4 regions of the Alteromonas sp. 4NH20-0104 genome follow, and region 4 is predicted to be linked to each of the others. Evidence: predicted binding sites of a transcription regulator. Region 4 holds the regulator's gene; each other region holds the start of a gene.
The links. The regulator sigma-54, encoded in region 4, starts transcription at its own class of promoters, with help from an activator protein. The targets are predictions, from matches to a motif close to GTTGGCACGNNNNTNGNNT.

Region 1 (5,022 bases), on a different contig from region 4:
GATCCACATCCACTACCGCAATACTCAACGGCTTATCCTGGGCCTGGCAGCGGTCCCACTCTTTGGCGGCCCGCTCATTGTAAGCCATACGGTTGGGGACCCGGGTTAGTGGGTCGGTATACATGTTAATGCGTTGCTCAACCAGTTTTTTACGATAGGAGTCGGTTTGCTTCTGTAGTGAGGACAGCTGTTGTTGCATGGAAACCAATAACGACATCAGCCCTTCCTGCTCCTGGCGTTCAGCCTCTTCACCGGCACTCAGAGAGTTGGCCATCTGGCCCAGGTAATGCTGCGCTTGCTGTTTTAAGTCATCGACATTTTGCTCGGCTTCCAGCGCGTCTTCCATGTCCTCAATGACATTTCGCAATTCCTGGTTACGGCTTTGACGAGCTTCGAAACTTTCGGCGCTTTTAGAAATACTGGATTGTACATCGCCGTTAATATTGCCCAGGGCATTGTTCAGGCGCTGGATGATTTTTCCGGCAGTATTGGCCTCGGTGAGCGTTTCCTGAACCATTACCCGAATCAGAATAAGACAACTGTTAAGTAACTCTTCTTCGGTAAGGCCTTGCCCCAGTCTTTCCTGCAGAGAGGCGATATAATCGTCTTCCGGATTGACCCGGATATAGGTTTGAACCAACTGGCCTAATTCGTCGATTAAATTTTGCTTGAGCTGGACGGTTCTACTGTTTGGTTGACTTTCGGCGGTTGCGTCTTCGCCGCTGCCAATACCGGACTTGTAGCATTTTAAAACTTGTTGATATAGCGGCAAAACCCCACTGATACCTTTTATCGGTTTCTTCAAGGCGCTACTGGCTTTGGCGGCTTCACTGCGGGCCGTCGGTTCAGTGACCAGGCGCTGAAAAGCCTGCACATCTTCTTCCAGTTGCCGTAACCAGGCCTGGGTCAGGGTTTTCACTGAGTAGGGTTCCAGCATGATAAGCTGACTGACTTTATTCATCGCAAGCGTGGCTAAAGTAAAATCAATTTTGCCACTCAAATGACCGCGCAGAGATTGTAACTCTTTATCTATCTCAGCCGATAGTCCCTCATAATAGCTGGTGAGCCGGACTATGAATCCTGCAAGTTGCTCACTGTGGGCACGCAACGATTGGAGTTGTTTCGCTTCCATGTGTTATGCAAGCTCCTTGTTAGCAAAAAAAACCGCCGGCATGCTACTGCCGCGCCAGCCGGTTATTCGACACGGTATAATTAAAGTTCGCACGTAACGGATTGATATCTAACCCCCCCCGGCGAGTGTAGCGCGCATAGACTGCCAACTTTTGCGGCTTGCAGTGATTCATTACATCACAAAAAATTCGCTCGATACACTGTTCATGAAATTCGTTATGGCGACGAAATGAAATGAGATAAGCCAGCAACCCTGCATGGTCGATGGCTGCGCCTTCATAATGAATTTGTACACTGGCCCAATCTGGCTGACTGGTGATCAAGCAATTCGATTTCAGTAAATGACTGACCAGGGTTTCACTGACCAGGGTATCGCTGGTTTTCAGCAGACCGGGATTTGGCTGGTAATCGTTAACTTCAATATCCAATTCATCAATAACGGTGCCTTCGAGTTCACCAAGACTGAGCTCATGGAATTGCCCCGCGCTAAATAATTGCACGTCTACATCTGCCTTGGCGCAGGCCGATAAATCAGCCGTTAAATGCTCTGCCACTTCGTTTGCAGAAGTGAAAACAGACTGGTTGAAGCTATTGAGATACAGTTTAAACGACTTGGATTCGATCAGGTTTTGCGAGTCGATGGGCACCCGGCATTGCAAAATAGCCACCTGTGGCTTGCCTTTGGGGTTGAGCCAGGAAAGTTCATAGCCATTCCAGATATCCACGCCAACGAACGGTAAAGGCTGGGAAACGCCAATTTGATCGCGGCTAAGAGTGCGAGGCACGCCCTGTAACAGTTCGGGGGTGTACTGCTCGATGTAGTCAACCTTCTGACCCAGTGTCAGGTTGGCGGGAAGAGACGGTGACGAAGAGTGCTTTACTGTCATGCTGTCCTGTAACGGTTTTTTATCACTGATTGATCATGGCACGCGCATTCAATATGCCAAGCTGGTGTTTAAAGTGCCATAAATTCTTTACTATAGAGGTTTAGTATAACTGATATGGAATAGCAATGGAGAATATAGTTCAACAATCATTGCATAAATTAATGCGCGATTTACAACAGGCTGCGGCAGCCTCTCCACAGTTAATGATGACTGAGTTCGAGCCGCAATTAACCTCACCCTGTTACATCGGCAATGCCAGTGAGGGGGAGCTTTGTGCCTGGCAGCCGGTGCCAATGGAAAAGGAATACACCTTTGCCAATATTGAAAACGCGCTGCACATAACCCTCAACGAGCAGTTCTGTAAATACTTTACAACATACTGGAGCTTTAACCTGCCGGTTAAAGCGGAGCAGGGCAATTGCGAACTTCTGCAGGTTTGCAGTGAAGCCGATTTCGAGCGGCTGCAACAAAACCTGATTGGTCATCTGTTAATGAAGCAACGGTTGAAACAGCCGCCAACGTTATTTTTCGGCCTGACCGATGAGGATGACTTTATTTTGTCTGTCGACAATGCCTCGGGGGAAGTCGTACTGGAACAGGTTGGTAAACTGCCAAGCCGCTGTCTGGCTCCGGATCTGGCGACCTTTATCGACGGGCTGTCGGCAGCAGGTTAAGTTAACTTAGCTTAGCTAATCGGCTTTCCATTACCGCGAGCGCCTGTTCTAACTGTTCCACCCGTTTCTCCAGCGCTGTGATTCGCTCTTTTTCACTGGCTATTTTGGGCTCGGCTTTGGCTAGTTCGTTCTGCTGGTTAAAGACTTTTATCGCTTCAATGGCATCCAGCACACTGACCTTAAAAGGCGCTCTGCCGCGCAGTAAGCCGACCCCCGGAGTTAAGCCATCGGCAGCCAGCGCATGGCAGATTTCGACCAGGGATTTATGGTTTTCTTTGGATGTCATGGAGTCACTCTCAACTGATGGCGTCAACCTCAGACTGGCACGCCAACTGAAGGTTAGTCAAAACAACGAAAATTTCGCTAATCATACCTATAGTTGGCCGTTGCGCCAAGTGGTTATTTTTTAACTTCTATAAAAATCAAAGGGTTATAATTGGCCTTATTCTTGATTACCAGAAGTTCATTAGTGACTTATTATTTTTCAACAGGGAACCACTATGAAAAAATTAATGCTTTGTACTGCGCTGCTGGCACCAATGTTATTGTCTGGCTGTATTATCTCAGTAGGGGATGATGATCGTGAACATTATCAGGCCAGCTGGGAGCAGCGCGAATATAACAATCGTAAACATATCAGCAATCTCGAAGTGAGTGCACATTTTGAAGATGTCACACGCAAAATGGGTGTAGCAGATTTCAACGAAATGGTCGGCGAAGGTGACCATGTTTATCGTATCCTTTACTACCGCACTCAGCGTACCGAGGATGACGGTATCACAACGAAAGACGAGTGCACGCCGCTGGTCTTTAAAGACAACCGCTTAATTGGGTGGGGCGAAGAGGCCGTGCGTAAAATCTAACTCAAGCTCGTAACCCACTTATCCTGGCAAGCCTGATAGACCTCTGTTTATCAGGCTTGATGCGTTTTGCCATGCTGGTGGCTATGGTTTGACCTGGCGCTACCACAGTCTGTTTGTTTAACTTCCTTTGTTTAAATGTATAAATATTGTTAACAACATATTTACAGGGTGTTATTTTTTCGGCTAGAGTTGGGAACTGATGCACTTTTTGTGCGTCTACTACGTAACTCTTTAAACCAATCTTGTTGTTTTCAGTTCACTGCAGCGCAGTTAGCAGTGGTTGAGTGAGAGGGCGGCCTGGGTCGCAAAATATGGCGTTTACGCATCACCACAACACGGGAGACAGGCTATGGTACAAGCGGAAATTCAACAGAACCTGGATAAAATCAGAGCAGCGTATTTATCAGCGGAAGATCTGAAAATCGCAGCATCAATTATTTATAACGCCTACCACGACGATCCAATATTTTTACAGATTTTCCAAAGTGAAAAAGAGGGCTATGAATCACGCCTGCGCTCGGCTATTCGGGAGGAGCTCACGGCATTCTGGGAAGCAGAGCAACCTATCATTGGTTTGTTTGATGAGGGGCGTTTATTATCGGTGGCTTGCCTCACCGGGCCAGACAACGCTGCCGGCGCAGGCAGATACTGGCACTGGCGGTTAAAAATGTTGCTGACAACCGGCTATTACGGTACTCGGCAAATGCTTGAGAAAGAAGAAAAAATTCGTTCAGCCATGCCGGCTGAAAAGTATCATTTATTGTCTTTTATTGCCGTCCATCCGGATTACCAGTCACATGGTCTGGGCCATCTGCTGATGCGGGCTATCGACAGTGTGTTACTGGAGCACCGGGACTCCGAAGGCGTAGGCGTGTTTGTTACTGTGCCTAAATATGAAACCTTTTTCGCTGATGGTTTCTATCAGAAAGTGGCACAGGTAGAAATTGCCAATAAAACTGGTCAGGTGATGTTTCGTCCACGGCCTTAGTTTAGCTCGCTATCATGTCAGGCAGGGCGAATGCAGTGCCTTGCCTTTAGTCAAATTTTTAAATGCTGGTCTTGCGGGGTGAGTCCCGTCAGGTATAGTGCCTGTATTGATAATCATAATCTGCCGATATGACCGACTCCTTAGATTTTGATCCGGTTACCACCATTCAGAATGAAGATGCCTGGGTAAGTGTCATCCAGAAAATGGATGAGGCCTACGCCGATTTAGTGCACTCTCAGGTGGAAGTCGAAGAGAAAAACGTCGAACTGGAAGAGGCGAAAAGCTTTTCTGACAGCATCCAAAGTGCCATGAACGACGTGCTAATTGTCTGTGATAACGATGGCATTATCGAAGGCGTTAACCGGGCGCTCACCGAATTGGTAGGGGAGTCTGAATCGGCCCTCATCGGGCGCTCTATTCTTACTTTTATTGCGCCAGAACTGCATGACAAGGTTCAGGCTTTTCGCGATCGACTTCGA
Region 2 (5,022 bases), on a different contig from region 4:
GTTCAGCACCACGGCCTTAATACGATTGTCCGCTTTGGCGTTTTCTAACACTTTAACCACATCGCGAACCAGTACTTCCGGGTTATCAGGCTCTTCATCAAAGGCTTCCTGAAGAAACTCCGAGACCGGGTCGACGGCCGTTTTCTGAATTACCAAAGCGCCATTCAGGGTAAGCATCAGGGCACTGCCGGGCGTTACCTGAGGAACACTTTCTTCGCGACTGGCAACGGCGATAATACCGATAATAATGACCAGAAACACAACATTGAAAAATAATTTTCGACAAAAATTCAGGGCGGTCCATAACCCCACAAACAGAGCTTTGGTCCAGCTTTTACTTTTTTCGGCCATATTGACTACTTACCTAATTTACACAACAGTCTAATGTTATCGATTCAAAAAATTATCGCGAGTTAATTTTGTAATGAAATGTTATTGCCGTTATCTCTGACGCTTTTTGCCGGCATTCTCTTTTGTAGATGGTGATGTACTGCCATCCAACCAGTGTTGTAGTAATTTCGCGATGGCTTTGTGCTGTTCATCAGACAGAGTCATCAGCAAGCGCCCCTGACGTTGCCTGTAATTTACCTTACTCTGGCCTTGTTGCATTAACTGAGAAAAACGGCTCATTGATTGAAAGAAATAACCTTAACTCACGGTCTTTATCGTAATTCGCATTATTGAGGTAAACCGGAGTGAGCGCAATTATCCGTAAGTTAAATACTAAATTAAATGGGATGGCGGCATCCCTGAGCGGTATTCCCTTGCTACTGACAAGGTTATACCTGGCTCCGGTGATGGCGCAGGCGGGCTGGCAGAAACTGGTTAATTTTGAGAGCACGGTAGACTGGTTTGGTAATCCGGATTACGGGTTGGGCTTACCGCTGCCATTCCTGATGGCCGGACTGGCTGCACTAAGTGAGTTTATTGGAGCTGTATTTCTGGTGTTTGGCTTTGCCACACGGTTAACCGCCATTCCGTTAATGATTACCATGATGGTGGCCATGATTACCGTTCACTGGCAGCACGGGTGGCCTGCCATCGCCGATGCCGGCAGCTGGCTGGCCGATGGTACGCTGTTAACGAATGAGTCGGTGATGGCGGCCCCTGAGAAGCTCTCTGCAGCTAAGGCTATTCTCAACGAGCACGGTTATATCGACTGGCTGACGTCCAGTGGTAACTTTGTGATCCTGAATAACGGGATAGAGTTCGCCGCTACGTATTTCATTATGCTCATGGTGCTGTTTTGCTTTGGTGGCGGACGTTATGTGAGTGTTGATTATTATCTCGCGGGGCATTTTAAGCGCTAATAAATTATGTTGCAGGGATTGCACTAAAACGACTTGTCAGTATGCTGGTCTTTTTGTGAAATAGCCCGTATCAGCACGGGTATACTCATTATTTTGCCAGAAGGAGAGCACTATGGATGCACTGGATCTTGTTATCAATCGTCGCTCACAGCCCCGATTAACCTCGCCGGCACCGGCCGGTGAGGCGTTGGATAATATTAAACGCGCAGCTTTGCGAGCGCCGGATCACGCGGCCCTTAAGCCATGGCGATTTATTGTGTGTGAGGGCGAAGGGCTCAACAAGCTCGGTGCGTTGTTTGAGCAGTCCGCTATTGATAATGATAAAACGGAGCGTGAAATTCAGCGCGCGCCGCAGTTACCCACCCGTGCGCCCATGATTATTGTGATCACAACGGCCTATCAGGAGCACGAAAAAGTGCCTCAGGTAGAACAGTTCGCCTCGGCCAGTTGTGCGGCGATGGCCATGCAAATGGCGGCTGTTGCCCAGGGCTTTCAGGGCATGTGGCGCACCGGCGAATATGCCCATTGCAATATTGTAAAAGAAGGGCTGGGTGTGTCTGCCGATAACGAAATTGTTGGCTTCTTATATCTGGGTACGCCAGCACAGGACGCCGGACCTAAGCCTGCATTAGAACCGCAAGACTACTTTACGGTATTCGCATAACGGCCACTCTGGCCCAGACATTTACACAGAAAAAGCGCCGCCGACAGGCGGCGCATTGCAAAAGGAAAAACCTAGCTATTATCCTGGTCGTTAACGATGTTCATCACACGTTGGCGAAGCACTTCATCCTGACGCACCAGCTGAGCGATAGTGGTATAGGTTTTTACCTCAAGACCCGCTTGTTCTATTTCATCCACCATCGCCTCACGTGCGTTGGTTTGCAGTTGTTGCTGTTTTTCGGTGGATTGCGCTTGCTGTAATTTAACCTCAAACGCTTTCGCGACATCTTGTACTGCATACATCGCCACGGTAAATTTTTCTAACGTTGAGTCATCAAACGGTTGTTGTTCAACAGAAGTCTGAATTTGAGTTATTGCTTTTTCGTTGTCCTGCACTTTCTGGGCTGCGTAAACCGAAGAAACTGCGCCGGTGGTAAGAGATAGCGTTAAGGCAATGAGTTTTGCAAGTGGTGTCATAATACACTCCAATTTGATGAATGACCCCATTACGGGGAATGTCATAATGTATAAAGCGAGTGCTATGCCAGGTTGTAATTCATCAATATAAACAATAGTTTATTATGTTTTTAGCGTAATTTTCCAAGCGCAGGCTGGTTATGCTTTCTAAATGTGTCGCAATTTTTCACGGTAACAGCATGCATGGCAGGCAAAATTACATGGGCATTGGCTTTAATTTTATGACAGCGCCAGTGGCAGGTGACTTTTGTTGATAATTACAAGCGCTAACAAGTCGCTTAAGCTGTAACTGGCAAGAATATGTTGGGGAGTAATGGTTGTCGGGTGCTCTGGTGATTGTTGAAAATGTTACGGGGCAGGGGATTAGATGGTTACGGAGTAGAGTTAATAGCGACGCCTGAAAACGCCATTGGCGTTTCCGGCATCAGCATATTACTCGTCTTACTCGTCTTACTCAACTACGATAATTTTTATCGCGTCAGTGGCGCCGATGGTTTCCATGCGGTCACCATGGGTCAGGATCACTATATCACCGTTCTCCACCAGGTTTTTCTCTTTCAGCAGAGCGACGACATCTTTACGCAGCTCACCTGGTGCGCTGTCGCGAGAGTCAAAGAAAACCGGTTTTACGCCACGGTATAACGCCATCAGGTTAAGCGTTTCTTCGTGACGTGACATAGCAACAATAGGCAGGGTAGTGGTGATACGCGACATCAGACGCGGCGTGCTGCCACTTTCTGTTAAGCCTACAATAGCCTTTACGCCCGGTAAGTGGTTAGCGGCATAAACGGCTGATAAAGCAATAGTCTCGTGCACTGAACCAAAGAGTTCGTCCATACGATGTTTAGAGATTTTAACGCTCGGGTGGGTTTCTGCACCTTCACAAACCCGCGCCATCGCTTTAACGGTTTCTACCGGAAAGCTGCCCGCGGCGGTTTCTGCTGACAGCATCACGGCATCGGTACCATCGAGTACGGCGTTCGCTACGTCCATCACTTCTGCACGAGTAGGCATCGGGCTTTCAATCATCGACTCCATCATCTGAGTGGCAGTAATGACTACTTTATTTAACTGACGTGAGCGGGCGATCAGCTTTTTCTGTACACCAACCAACTCGGCATCACCAATTTCAACACCCAAATCACCACGGGCAACCATTACTGCGTCAGAGGCACTGATAATGTCATCGATGGCTTCATCGGTGGCCACTGCCTCAGCACGTTCTACCTTGGCGCAAATTTTGGCTTTACAACCAGCGGCTTCAGCCAGTTCGCGGGCATAATTCAGATCTGCACCGCTGCGTGGGAAAGAAACAGCCAGATAATCTACGCCGATTTCAGCGGCAGTCAGAATGTCTCGCTTGTCTTTTTCAGTCAGTGCTTCTGCTGACAAACCACCACCGAGACGATTAATCCCTTTGTTGTTAGACAGTTTACCGCCAACCGTTACCTTAGTGAGTACCTTACGGCCCTCAACGCCGGTCACCTGAAGCTGTATGCGACCGTCATCCAGTAACAGGATATCGCCCGGGCTGACGTCGTCAGGCAGTGCCTTATAGTCGATACCAACCTGTTGTTCATTACCGGCGTCACGATCCAGTTCTGCATCCAGTACAAACGGGTCGCCTTCAGTAAGGAACACTTTATCGTTGGCAAAACGTGAAACCCGGATCTTCGGTCCTTGCAAGTCGCCTAAAATAGCAACGTATTTACCCAGTTTAGTGGCGGCAGCGCGGACACGCTTGGCGCGCTCAATGTGATCTTCGGCCTGGCCATGGGAAAAATTCATGCGTACTACGTTTGCTCCGGCGGCAATAATCGCTTCAATTTTTTCTTGCGTGTCTGTAGCAGGACCTAGTGTAGCCAGGATTTTCGTTCTTCTAGTCATGTCTGTTATCGCTTGTTAATAGTTTATGTGGGACACCCAGTGATTAAGTATAGCTGAAAATCTATTTCGTAATTTAATTACAAAATAGTAGACGAATTTGACCAAATTGTGAATGGTTGATTAAAGATTCTTTATAATGGTCTGAACAGCTGTGGCAATAAAAAGTAACACAAATGAACCGCCAGGCCCTGATGCAGCGCATTGGTGCGGGGAATGGAAGGGAATGATTGAAAAATAAAAAATTTATCAGGAATTGATAAGAAGCGGGCAGGTGAGCCTGCCCACTGTTACCGATCAGGCATCGTTGCCGCGCTTTTCAAACCGCGAACCACGCAAAGTATCTTTCACGCGCTTGAGGTTTTCACGAAATTTATTGCCGCGACGCAAGGTAAAACCGGTAGCGAGCACGTCGATAAGGGTTAGCTGAGCAATACGCGACGCCATGGGCATATACATGTCAGTGTCTTCAGGCACTTCCAGCGACAATACGTAGGTACACTCATTAGCCAGTGGACTGTCGGCCGACGTAATGCCGACCACTGTGGCATCATTGGCTTTGGCAATCTGAGCAATTTCTACCAGGCTTTTTGTTCGGCCGGTGTGTGAAAACAACATAACCACGTCGCCAGAGCTACAGTTCATGCAGCTCATGCGTTGCATCAGAATATCTTCAAAATAAACCACC
Region 3 (5,022 bases), on a different contig from region 4:
TTGTGTCGTTACCGGATATTACCGCCCCGGCGTTTAATACCCAGACTGCGGTTGATACGCCCAGTATCATTCCTCTGCTATTCGTAACCATTGCCTGCGGGGCGGTATCGGGCTTTCATGGTATCGTTTCATCGGGGACCAGTTCTAAGCAACTGGACAAAGAGACAGATGCTCGCTTTGTTGGTTACCTTGGTGCGGTAGGCGAAGGCTGTCTGGCGCTGGTGACTATTGTTGCGGTAAGTGGTGTCGCATTAGCGGCTTCACCTGAAGAGTGGCATGAAGTGTACAGTCACCTTGGCGATGGCTCAGTGGCCGCGTTTATTACCGGTGGTGCTAATCTTATCCAGCAGGGGTGGGGATTACCGGTAGACTTTTCATCGACCATACTGGCCACTATGGTGGTGCTGTTTGCCGGTACTACCATGGACTCCGGAGTGCGTTTACAGCGCTATATCATTCAGGAATGGGGCGAAATCTATCAGTTGCCGGTACTCAAGAATGGCGTTATTGCCACGTTGGTAGCGGTAGCCTGCTGTTTGTTACTGGCATTTGGTGCGGGGGGCTCCTCGGGCAGCGGTGGCATGATTATCTGGCCATTGTTCGGTTCAACCAATCAGATTCTGGCGAGTATGACCTTGCTGGTTATCTCAGTCATGTTAATCAAAATGAAGCGTCCGGCGGTTTATACTCTGGTGCCCATGACATTCGTTATTGTGATGGCGTTCCTGGCGGGGATTATTAAGCTAAAAGAGTATTATCTTGACGGTAACTATCTGCTGGTTCTTTTGGATGCGGTAGTACTGATCGTTAGTGTACTGGTGATGCTGGAATCGTGGTCGGTGATTCGAAAATTCAAACGGCAATCGGCCTGATGAAAAAAGCCGTCAGAGAATCTGACGGCTTTTAACTTTTTGTGCTAGCAACGTATACCTAATGGCGATACGTTCAGAGATATGCGTTAAAAACACCCGCAGTAATGATCATTAACGAAACAGAATATAACACCAGTGAAACTTGATCTGACAATTTAGCTTTAGCCATAATTCGAACCTCTTTTCCATCGAATGTAACTATAATGTAACAAGCCGGTTTGATTTTGTTAATTATTCTTTGGTATTAGATAGTTTGTTACCGTCTACTGTGCTTGTATCCATCGTATAAGGCCTCATAATACCCTTTGTACACTTGATTCAATGGACTGCTTTACATGATTTTATTGCTCGTTTACGTGATTATCGCACTGGGATTTTCATTCTTGTGTTCCATCGCTGAGGCGGTGATCCTGAGCGTTTCTTCAGCCTATATCTCTGTTCTTGAAAAAGAGCAGAAGCCCAGTGGTGCGGTGCTTCGCCATCTTACCGAAGACATTAACCGACCGTTATCAGCCATACTGACGTTAAATACCATTGCCCACACCATGGGGGCGGCAGGAGCCGGTGCCCAGGCAGCGATAGTGTTTGGTGATGCTTACCTGGGCCTTATTTCGGCTATTCTGACGTTGTTGATTCTGATCTTTTCGGAAATTATACCCAAAACACTGGGGGCGACTTTCTGGCGCTCTCTGGCACCGGTTACTGCTTATTTTCTGAAGTACCTGGTTGTGTTGTTATACCCCTTTGTGAAAATGTCAGAATGGTTAACCAAAGGTTTTAAAGAGGAAAGTCCGTTGCGCGGACTTAACCGTGCTGAACTGCATGCGATGGCAGAACTCAGTGGAGAAGAAGGACAACTAAACGAACATGAAGCCTCTTTCATGAAGAGTTTACTGACCCTCAACGAACTGGCTGTGAAGGATGCTATTACACACCGCACGCAGGTTTTTTCGGTGCCGGAAACCCTCACCATCACCGAGTTTTTTCATAAACACGGGAGTATTAAGTACTCTCGCATTCCTATTTACGAAGAGGATGACTCTGAGCAAATCACCGGCTTTGTTATGCGGTCCGATTTGTTGGTTGCCCAGGCAAAAGGTCATGGCGATAACCTGTTGTCGCAATACCGTATGAGCATGGTGACCGTGCTGAGTTCTATGCCGCTATCATCCACATTTGACCAGTTTATTAAAAATCACGTGCATATTGTGCTGGTTGTTGATGAGTACGGTGGTCTGGAAGGGATCCTGACGCTCGAAGATTTGCTCGAAAGATTACTGGGTGTGGATATCGAGGATGAAAAGGATACCAATGTCAGTATGCGTCGGCTGGCCTATGTGATGCATCGTCGAAAACAGCTGATGATGCTCAAAAATGTGCCCGACAGCAGCATGACGTCGGCAGCTCGTAAGTAATTATAAATGCAACAATTACAGCCTGATGATAAGGCTTTTATAAAAAGCTTTTTTGATGTCGGTTTTCTTTACAAAAACGATGTATCGGTTGGTGTTGGCGGTACCTAATATCATCAAACCATGAGGTTATTTATATTTCAATAAATTACCTCTAATAAAATAATTTTTAAATTCTACAAGGCGTTAACTCTCCTGCTTTGGTTTCTAATTGCAAACTTACCTGGTTAATCATGCAAAGCGAATTAAAGCTGGCCTGATTTATGTATAACTGGATTGCAACAATCCGTTGGCAGTATATTGACAAGGCAGGAAGTAGAAAATGAAGAAGTTATTTTTAATCTGGTGTTTCATTATGTCTGTTGGTGGCGCTCACGCGTCGTTAATGACAACGTCGACCGAAACTATCGATGTAGGTTCCCACAACAGTAATTTTTCAGGCAATGTCAGAGGATTCTGGTTTACAGCACCGGTTGATTTCTGGATTGTAGGTATTGACGTCCCAACTGACGCGTCGACTGCAAACTTTGCCACTTCCATTTTACGACTTCCATCTGTACCCCCTTCATGGTCATCGTCAACCGACGTGTATGATATTCTGTTTGAGGTACGTAACCAGGCCACAGCAATCAGTGATTTGGCCATTCAAGTAGAAATGGGCGACGTGATTGGCGTATTGGGGAACAGAGGTGATGTTAATTCTTATGGTACTTCTCCCTATACTTCGTCGATTTTAGGTAATTCTGTTGTGCTTACTCGTTTTGGAACACAAAACGTTATCGGCTCATCAGCCAGCGTTGCAGGGATGGGAGTCTGGACAGAAAGTGGCGGCAGCATCAGCCGTGTAAACCTAACGATATCCGCTACTGATCCATCAGTCGAGAGCGTTCCCGCTCCTGCTAGCTTGCCGGTCCTGATGTTAGGGCTCTGTGGACTTTTAGTTGCACGTCGCAAGACAAAGCAAGCGTAGAGCGACGTAATCAGGTACCGACCTGACGGTATTTGATATGATCAAAGAAGGAACAATCTGGTTGGTGATTAGTCGTTACTCAGCGGCAACTCACTAGCCAGAGTTATTTGACTCAGTGTTCTTACTGTAGTTTCTGTTCACGTGAACAACACCAACTATAACCAGCACATCAGAAAGTAACAAAATAATGAAGAGCGCAATGCCTCTTGTATTTTTACCTTTCACTTTAACTCTGCGTAACCATATACAAAATTAAACAAAAGTTGCTGAGCGCTTTAATTGCAGACTAGGGGTTGTCCAATCGCTGCTGCCACATGGCCAGATGCGCCTGATGCTTTTGCTGTAATTCGCCGGCTACCGATGGATCGGCCAGCAGGTCTTGCGGGATCAGAGCCAGCATGCGATCGCACGACAAAGCAGAAACCGCGGCAGCCCAAACCTGGGTCAGGTGTACATTGGTGGTCTGGTGATTATCTGCCAGTTTTCGGGTGGCGGTTATCTTTTCCTGCATTGCCTTATCGGCGCCCTGATACATCGCAACCGTCACTTCAAAATCACGTTTAAGCTGCTGAAAGTCATCGTGATTACGGTCAATATCCCGGCCGGTCTGCATTACCGTCATCACGGCTGACTGCGCGTGACTAAAGGTATCAAACAACTGTACATGTAAGTGACTAAACTGCGTTTCCAGTGCGATAATTCGCGGATCGGCTTCACTCATTCTTTCGCCCTTTTGATTAGTTCGGCGTGACCGGCAATGAAATAACCACACACACCCCGGTATTATCCGGTAAATCCTGAAGCTCAATTCTACCCTTATGAAAGGCTACAATCATATTGGCAATATACAAGCCTAAGCCTAAATGAGGCGGACCATCGGCGCTGTTACCTTCTGCTCTTACCGATACCATAGACTGGGTCAGTTGCTGATGCATTCCCTTGGGTAACAGTGGGCCGGTATTGGTAATACTGAGTTTAACCGTGCGTTGTTCCTGCCACATATGCAGGGCAATGGTACTCTCTGGCTGGCTGAATTCCACCGCATTGGCTATGATTTTATCCAGCATTTGCGCTATCAGATCCGGCGAACCGTTGAGCTGGGCCTTTTCGCAACTCAGTTTCAGTGCAAACTGCCGATGGGGGTAAGCATGCTGGTAACCTTCCACACAGCCACCAACGACTTTAATAATATCGAAGCGTTCAGTGTCTTCCTGACTGATCATTTGCTCCAGCCGGGTGGCCTCACTCATGCTGTTAAGAATACTGCTCAAACGGCTGATCCCCGAAAGTGCGCGGCTTAAAAATACCTGCTGCTGAGCCGGATCCTGTACTTCAGTCAGGGTATCTAACGAAGAACGTACCACTGCGATAGGCGTACGCAATTCATGGGAAAGACGGGAAGCCATATTTTCCAGATACGAGTTGTATTGCTGGAGCCGACTCAGTACAGCACTGAAAGAGCGTGATAAATCGCCAATTTCATCGCCATGACGAGACGGCGGTAAACTGCCAATAATTTTGCCATTGGAGTCGATTACCGCTTCAGTGTCATCACGTAGATTGCGTATCCGGCTGGAAATCCGGTGAGCGAACATCAGTAAGCCCAGGGTGCCTAATAGCATCACGGCCAGGATGACATGGAAAAGCTGTTCCAGAGCGCGGTTTCGCAGCGTGCGAATACCATGTGTGGTTTGCTCCACCACAACGGCGCCCATGACCGAGTCACCAATATAAATCGGGTAGGCGGCAGACAGGATCACCGCTTTGT
Region 4 (5,022 bases):
AGTCTGTTTATCCTGGCGTCATTGCTGTACCTGCCCGGCTATCTGGCCGAAGATCCGGTTGTCGCACCGGATCAGGATGTGCTGGCGATTACCCCCAGTTATAAAGCCCGCAACCTGACCACCACGTTATACAATGAACAGGGTCAGCGTGTGCACGAAGTGTTTTCGTCAACCATGGAAAACTACGAGCAACTGGGGTTCGTCCTGTTTTTAGCGCCCCAGTACACTATTTATCAGGAGTCTGGCGAACCGCCCTGGCAAGTAGTCGCCGACGAAGGCACGTTGTATGATAACAACATGATACAACTGGAAAATAACGTAGTGATTGTGAGTAAAAACCAGGCTGACTTTGTGCAGCGTGTAACCACAGACTACCTTGAGATAGATTTGGACCAACAAACCATGGTGTCTGACGCCAGGGTGGAAATTTCGGGGCCTGATTTCCTGATATTTAGTAACGGACTTCGCGCCAACCTATTGAATAAAACTTATGAGTTGAATCAACATGTGCAAACGACTTATTCCCCTGCTAACTAGTCTGACGCTGGCCATCTCGCCGGCGCTGGTACTGGCAGCCAAGTCAGATTTCAAGAAAGACATTGAAGTGTTTTCTGAATCACAGTTTCTGGATGGTAAGAATAAAAAGTCCATTCTGATTGATAACGTCCAGGTTACTCAGGGCACATTAAGCATTCAGGCCGACCGCGTTGAAGTTGAAGCAGGCGGCGGTAAAGGCAAAGAAATCTTTATTGCTACCGGTAAGCCGGCGGTATACAGCCAGACCTTAGACGATGGCCGGGTGGTCGAAGCCCGGGCATTCGAAATTCGTTATGAAGTGGCTAACCGCACGATTTCTTTATCCGGCGATGCTGAGTTAAACCAGAATACCAGTGTGGTAAAAGGCGAAACGATTGTTTACGACATGGACAAGGAACAACTGAAAGCCACCGGTGATGGCAGCGGCAGTGAAGATGGCCGGGTACGCACCGTTTTCAGTCTGGAAGACATTGAAGCCGTGCGCGACGAAAACAAGGCCAATGGCAGCGAAGACGACCAACAGGACAACCAAGACGAATGACCACCCTCACCGCCAAACACTTAGCCAAGTCGTATAAGTCCCGGCAGGTAGTTAGGGATGTCAGCGTTGAAGTTTCTGCCGGCCAGATTGTTGGCTTGCTCGGTCCCAATGGGGCCGGTAAAACCACCACCTTCTACATGATTGTGGGTCTGGTAGCACTGGATAAAGGCGATATCCGCATCGACGATATGGATTTAACCCGCCAGCCCATGCACGAGCGCGCCCGTAATGGCATTGGTTATTTACCTCAGGAAGCGTCTATTTTCAGAAAGTTAAGTGTTTTTGACAATATCATGGCAATATTGCAGACGCGCAAAGACTTAAATTCTGCCGAACAGCAAAATGAAGCCGATGCCCTACTTGATGAATTTAATATTAACCATATACGTAATAGTACCGGGATGAGTTTGTCGGGTGGTGAGCGGCGCCGGGTGGAAATTGCCAGGGCGCTGGCCGCTAATCCGAAATTTATTTTGCTTGATGAACCCTTTGCAGGAGTTGACCCAATTTCGGTTAATGATATAAAGAAGATCATACAACATCTTCGTGATCGTGGAATTGGTATTTTGATTACCGACCACAACGTCCGGGAAACCCTCGACGTCTGTGAGAAAGCCTACATTGTGAGTCAGGGTGAATTAATCGCTCAGGGCACCGCGGAACAGGTTTTAAGTAATCAAAAGGTCAAGGATGTATACCTGGGTGAGCAATTCAGGCTATAGTTAGATACATAAAGACAACAAATTTTGTCCCTATCAATAACAAGCAAGGCGTTAAGAACAGAAGTAGATGAAACCATCTTTACAGCTCAAATTTAGTCAACAACTTACTATGACGCCACAATTGCAGCAGGCGATTAAACTGCTGCAACTTTCGACCCTGGATTTACAACTGGAAATCCAGGAAGCACTCGATTCAAATCCGTTACTGGAAGTTGATGACACCAGCGATAACGACACCATTGAGAAAAGTAAACTCGATGCCGAAGCGGATGCCGCAGCAACAGCCAGCACCGACACCAGCATGGATACCAACGAGGCGCTCGAGAAAAACGAGCTGCCTGATGAACTGCCTATCGACAGTACCTGGGACGAGTATTACTCGGCGTCTTCTGCACCTGCACCAGGGCCGGCGTCTTCTGATGATGAACAAATTTTTCAGGGTGAAACCACCGACAACATTCAGGATCACCTGCTGTGGCAGATGCGCCTCACCCCCTTTAGCGATGTAGACCGCGCCATAGCCATTGCCATTATCGATTCCATTGATGAATCCGGTTATTTAACCGTTACGGTTGAAGATATCCTGCAGAGCGTCAATACTGAAGATATGGAAGAGCCCGTAGAAGTTGATGAAATTGAATGCGTGCTCAAGCGTATTCAGATGTTCGACCCGATTGGTTCAGGCTCACGTACCCCGCAGGAGTGTCTACTGGTTCAGCTCAAACAATTTGCTCCCGAAACGCCCTGGCTTAAGGAAGCAATGATTCTTATTGAAGACTATGCTGATTTGCTTGGCAGCAAAGATTATCGCACGCTGATGCGTAAATCGCGGCTCAAAGAAGATGATTTGCGTGAAGCCATGCGTTTACTGCAAACCCTGAATCCTCGTCCTGGCAGCGCACTTATCACGCAGGAATCTGAATATGTGATCCCCGACGTGTCAGTCACCAAAAAGAAAGGCCGTTGGGTAGTTGAACTGAACCCCGACAGCCTGCCAAAACTGAGCGTAAACCAGCAGTATGCAGCCATGAGCAGACAAGCCCGTAACAGCTCAGACTCGCAGTTTATTCGCTCCCACATGCAGGAAGCAAAGTGGTTCATTAAGAGCCTCGAATCGCGCAATGAAACATTGCTCAAAGTAGCTAACTGTATTGTGCAGCAACAAATGGGCTTTTTTGAGCACGGCCCGGAAATGATGAAGCCTATGGTCCTCAACGACGTAGCCGAAATGGTCGATATGCATGAATCCACCATTTCGCGGGTAACTACCCAAAAGTACATGCATACGCCCCGCGGTATCTTTGAACTGAAATACTTCTTCTCCAGCCACGTAGCCACCGAGTCTGGCGGAGAATGTTCCTCTACCGCTATCCGCGCACTGATTAAAAAACTGGTTGCCGCCGAGAAGCCCAGTAAACCACTAAGCGACAGTAAAATTGCTCAATTGTTGGCCGAACAAGGTATTAAAGTTGCCCGGCGAACAATAGCAAAATACCGGGAATCTTTGTCGATTCCACCGTCTAACCAACGCAAGAGCCTTATTTAGGCCGAAATATAAGGAAGACGAACTATGCAAATAAATCTTACAGGTCATCACATCGAGATAACCGATTCTTTGCGTAATTATGTTGATACCAAGTTTAGTAAACTGGAGCGCCACTTTGATCACATATCCAATGTGCATGTGATCCTCAACGTGGAAAAGCTTTCTCAAAAAGCCGAAGCCACGATGCATTTAAGTGGTGCGGAAGTATTTGCGTCGTCAGAAAATCAAGATATGTATGCCGCGATAGATAGTATGGTCGACAAACTGGATCGTCAGGTAATCAAGCATAAGGAAAAGCTTAAAAAGCACTAGGCCCCAAATAACCTTATGAATATTCAAGCCTTAGTTAGCCTGGATCGCACTAAATGTGCGGTCCAGTGCAACAGTAAAAAACGAATTTTAGAAATTATCAGCGACATTGCTGCCGAAACCAACGCTGAAATTCAAAAAGAAGATGCCCTGAATGCACTGCTAAGCCGGGAAAAAATGGGCAGCACTGGCATCGGCAATGGCATTGCCTTACCCCATGGCAGACTGGCTAACCTATCCAAGGTTACGGCCGTTGTGGTAACCACTACCCCAGCCATCGCATTCGACGCCATTGATGATAAACCGGTCGATATCTTTTTTGCCATTCTGGTCCCTGAAACCCAAACCGAAGGTCATTTGCAGACACTGGCTACCATCGCCGGCAAGCTGAGCCAGAAAAGTATTGTAAAAACCATCCGTAACGCCGAATCGAAGGAACAGGTTATCGCCGCTCTGTGCGACGAGGCTGCACAATAGTCCGGCAGGGAGTCTGACAACATATGAAACTTATTATTATCAGCGGGCGCTCCGGCTCCGGCAAATCGGTTGCGCTAAGAGCCCTGGAAGATTTGGGCTACTACTGCGTTGATAACATTCCGGTTAATCTGCTCCCAACGTTAACCCATACGGTGGTTGACGAATACGACCAGGTGGCGGTGAGTATAGATGTTCGCAACCTGCCTAAAGATCCCGACGAACTGGTAGAGATCCTTGATTATCTGCCTTCGTCCTGGTCGATGACCATTGTCTATCTGGATGCCAGCGACGACATGCTGGTAAAACGCTTTAGCGAAACCCGCCGCCTGCATCCGCTGGCAAAACTGAACAAGTCACTGGCCGATGCCATTCTGGCAGAAAAAGAGCTGTTAGCACCCATTGTAGAGCGTGCTGATTTGTATATCGACACCGACCACCTGTCGATTCATCAGCTGGCTGAGCTTATCCGTGAACGGATTTTGGGTAAGAAAAGCTCCCGACTGGTACTGGTGTTTGAGTCATTTGGCTTTAAGCACGGTATTCCCAAAGACGCCGACTATGTATTCGATGTCCGCTTTTTACCTAACCCGCACTGGGAGCCTGACTTAAAACATTTAACCGGTCTGGACTCGCCGGTAGAAGCTTTTCTGGGCTCGCAGCCCATTGTCACCAAATTTATCTGGCAAATCCAAAACCTGCTGGATACCTGGATGCCCCATCTGGAGCGAAATAATCGCAGCTATGTGACCATCGCCATTGGCTGCACCGGCGGCCAGCATCGTTCCGTATTTGTGGCGCAGTCTCTGGCCAAAATATACGGCGATAAGCATCCGGATGTGCAAATTCGTCACCGGGAGTTAAACCGATAATGCGTGTAGAAAAAACCCTTA

Region 1: AC27IB_RS00885 (DUF3192 domain-containing protein) is a predicted target of sigma-54. The motif match lies at 3,012-3,030, and genes of this name have one in related genera.
Region 2: AC27IB_RS06675 (DUF4168 domain-containing protein) is a predicted target of sigma-54. The motif match lies at 2,504-2,522, and genes of this name have one in related genera.
Region 3: AC27IB_RS05730 (PEP-CTERM sorting domain-containing protein) is a predicted target of sigma-54. The motif match lies at 2,535-2,553, and genes of this name have one in related genera.

The regions. Positions count from the first base shown of each region.
Region 1 covers NZ_BAAJLP010000001.1:186,608-191,629, reverse strand. Annotated here, with positions in the region: gene AC27IB_RS00905 (GGDEF domain-containing protein) at 1-1,132, opposite strand, end outside; gene queF (NADPH-dependent 7-cyano-7-deazaguanine reductase QueF) at 1,176-2,018, opposite strand; gene syd (SecY-interacting protein) at 2,144-2,692, shown strand; gene AC27IB_RS00890 (hypothetical protein) at 2,694-2,978, opposite strand; gene AC27IB_RS00885 (DUF3192 domain-containing protein) at 3,193-3,555, shown strand; gene AC27IB_RS00880 (GNAT family N-acetyltransferase) at 3,905-4,543, shown strand; gene AC27IB_RS00875 (sensor histidine kinase) at 4,672-5,022, shown strand, end outside.
Region 2 covers NZ_BAAJLP010000007.1:12,482-17,503, forward strand. Annotated here, with positions in the region: gene sppA (signal peptide peptidase SppA) at 1-351, opposite strand, end outside; gene AC27IB_RS06660 (hypothetical protein) at 442-630, opposite strand; gene AC27IB_RS06665 (HvfX family Cu-binding RiPP maturation protein) at 738-1,310, shown strand; gene AC27IB_RS06670 (NAD(P)H nitroreductase) at 1,423-1,974, shown strand; gene AC27IB_RS06675 (DUF4168 domain-containing protein) at 2,046-2,450, opposite strand; gene pyk (pyruvate kinase) at 2,901-4,337, opposite strand; gene AC27IB_RS06685 (MurR/RpiR family transcriptional regulator) at 4,632-5,022, opposite strand, start outside.
Region 3 covers NZ_BAAJLP010000006.1:4,727-9,748, forward strand. Annotated here, with positions in the region: gene AC27IB_RS05720 (carbon starvation CstA family protein) at 1-872, shown strand, start outside; gene AC27IB_RS05725 (CNNM domain-containing protein) at 1,208-2,287, shown strand; gene AC27IB_RS05730 (PEP-CTERM sorting domain-containing protein) at 2,607-3,254, shown strand; gene AC27IB_RS05735 (hypothetical protein) at 3,541-3,975, opposite strand; gene pdsS (proteobacterial dedicated sortase system histidine kinase) at 3,992-5,022, opposite strand, start outside.
Region 4 covers NZ_BAAJLP010000033.1:9,906-14,927, forward strand. Annotated here, with positions in the region: gene lptC (LPS export ABC transporter periplasmic protein LptC) at 1-537, shown strand, start outside; gene lptA (lipopolysaccharide transport periplasmic protein LptA) at 506-1,078, shown strand; gene lptB (LPS export ABC transporter ATP-binding protein) at 1,075-1,800, shown strand; gene AC27IB_RS19425 (RNA polymerase factor sigma-54) at 1,868-3,346, shown strand; gene hpf (ribosome hibernation promoting factor) at 3,371-3,658, shown strand; gene ptsN (PTS IIA-like nitrogen regulatory protein PtsN) at 3,674-4,132, shown strand; gene rapZ (RNase adapter RapZ) at 4,156-5,001, shown strand; gene AC27IB_RS19445 (HPr family phosphocarrier protein) at 5,001-5,022, shown strand, end outside.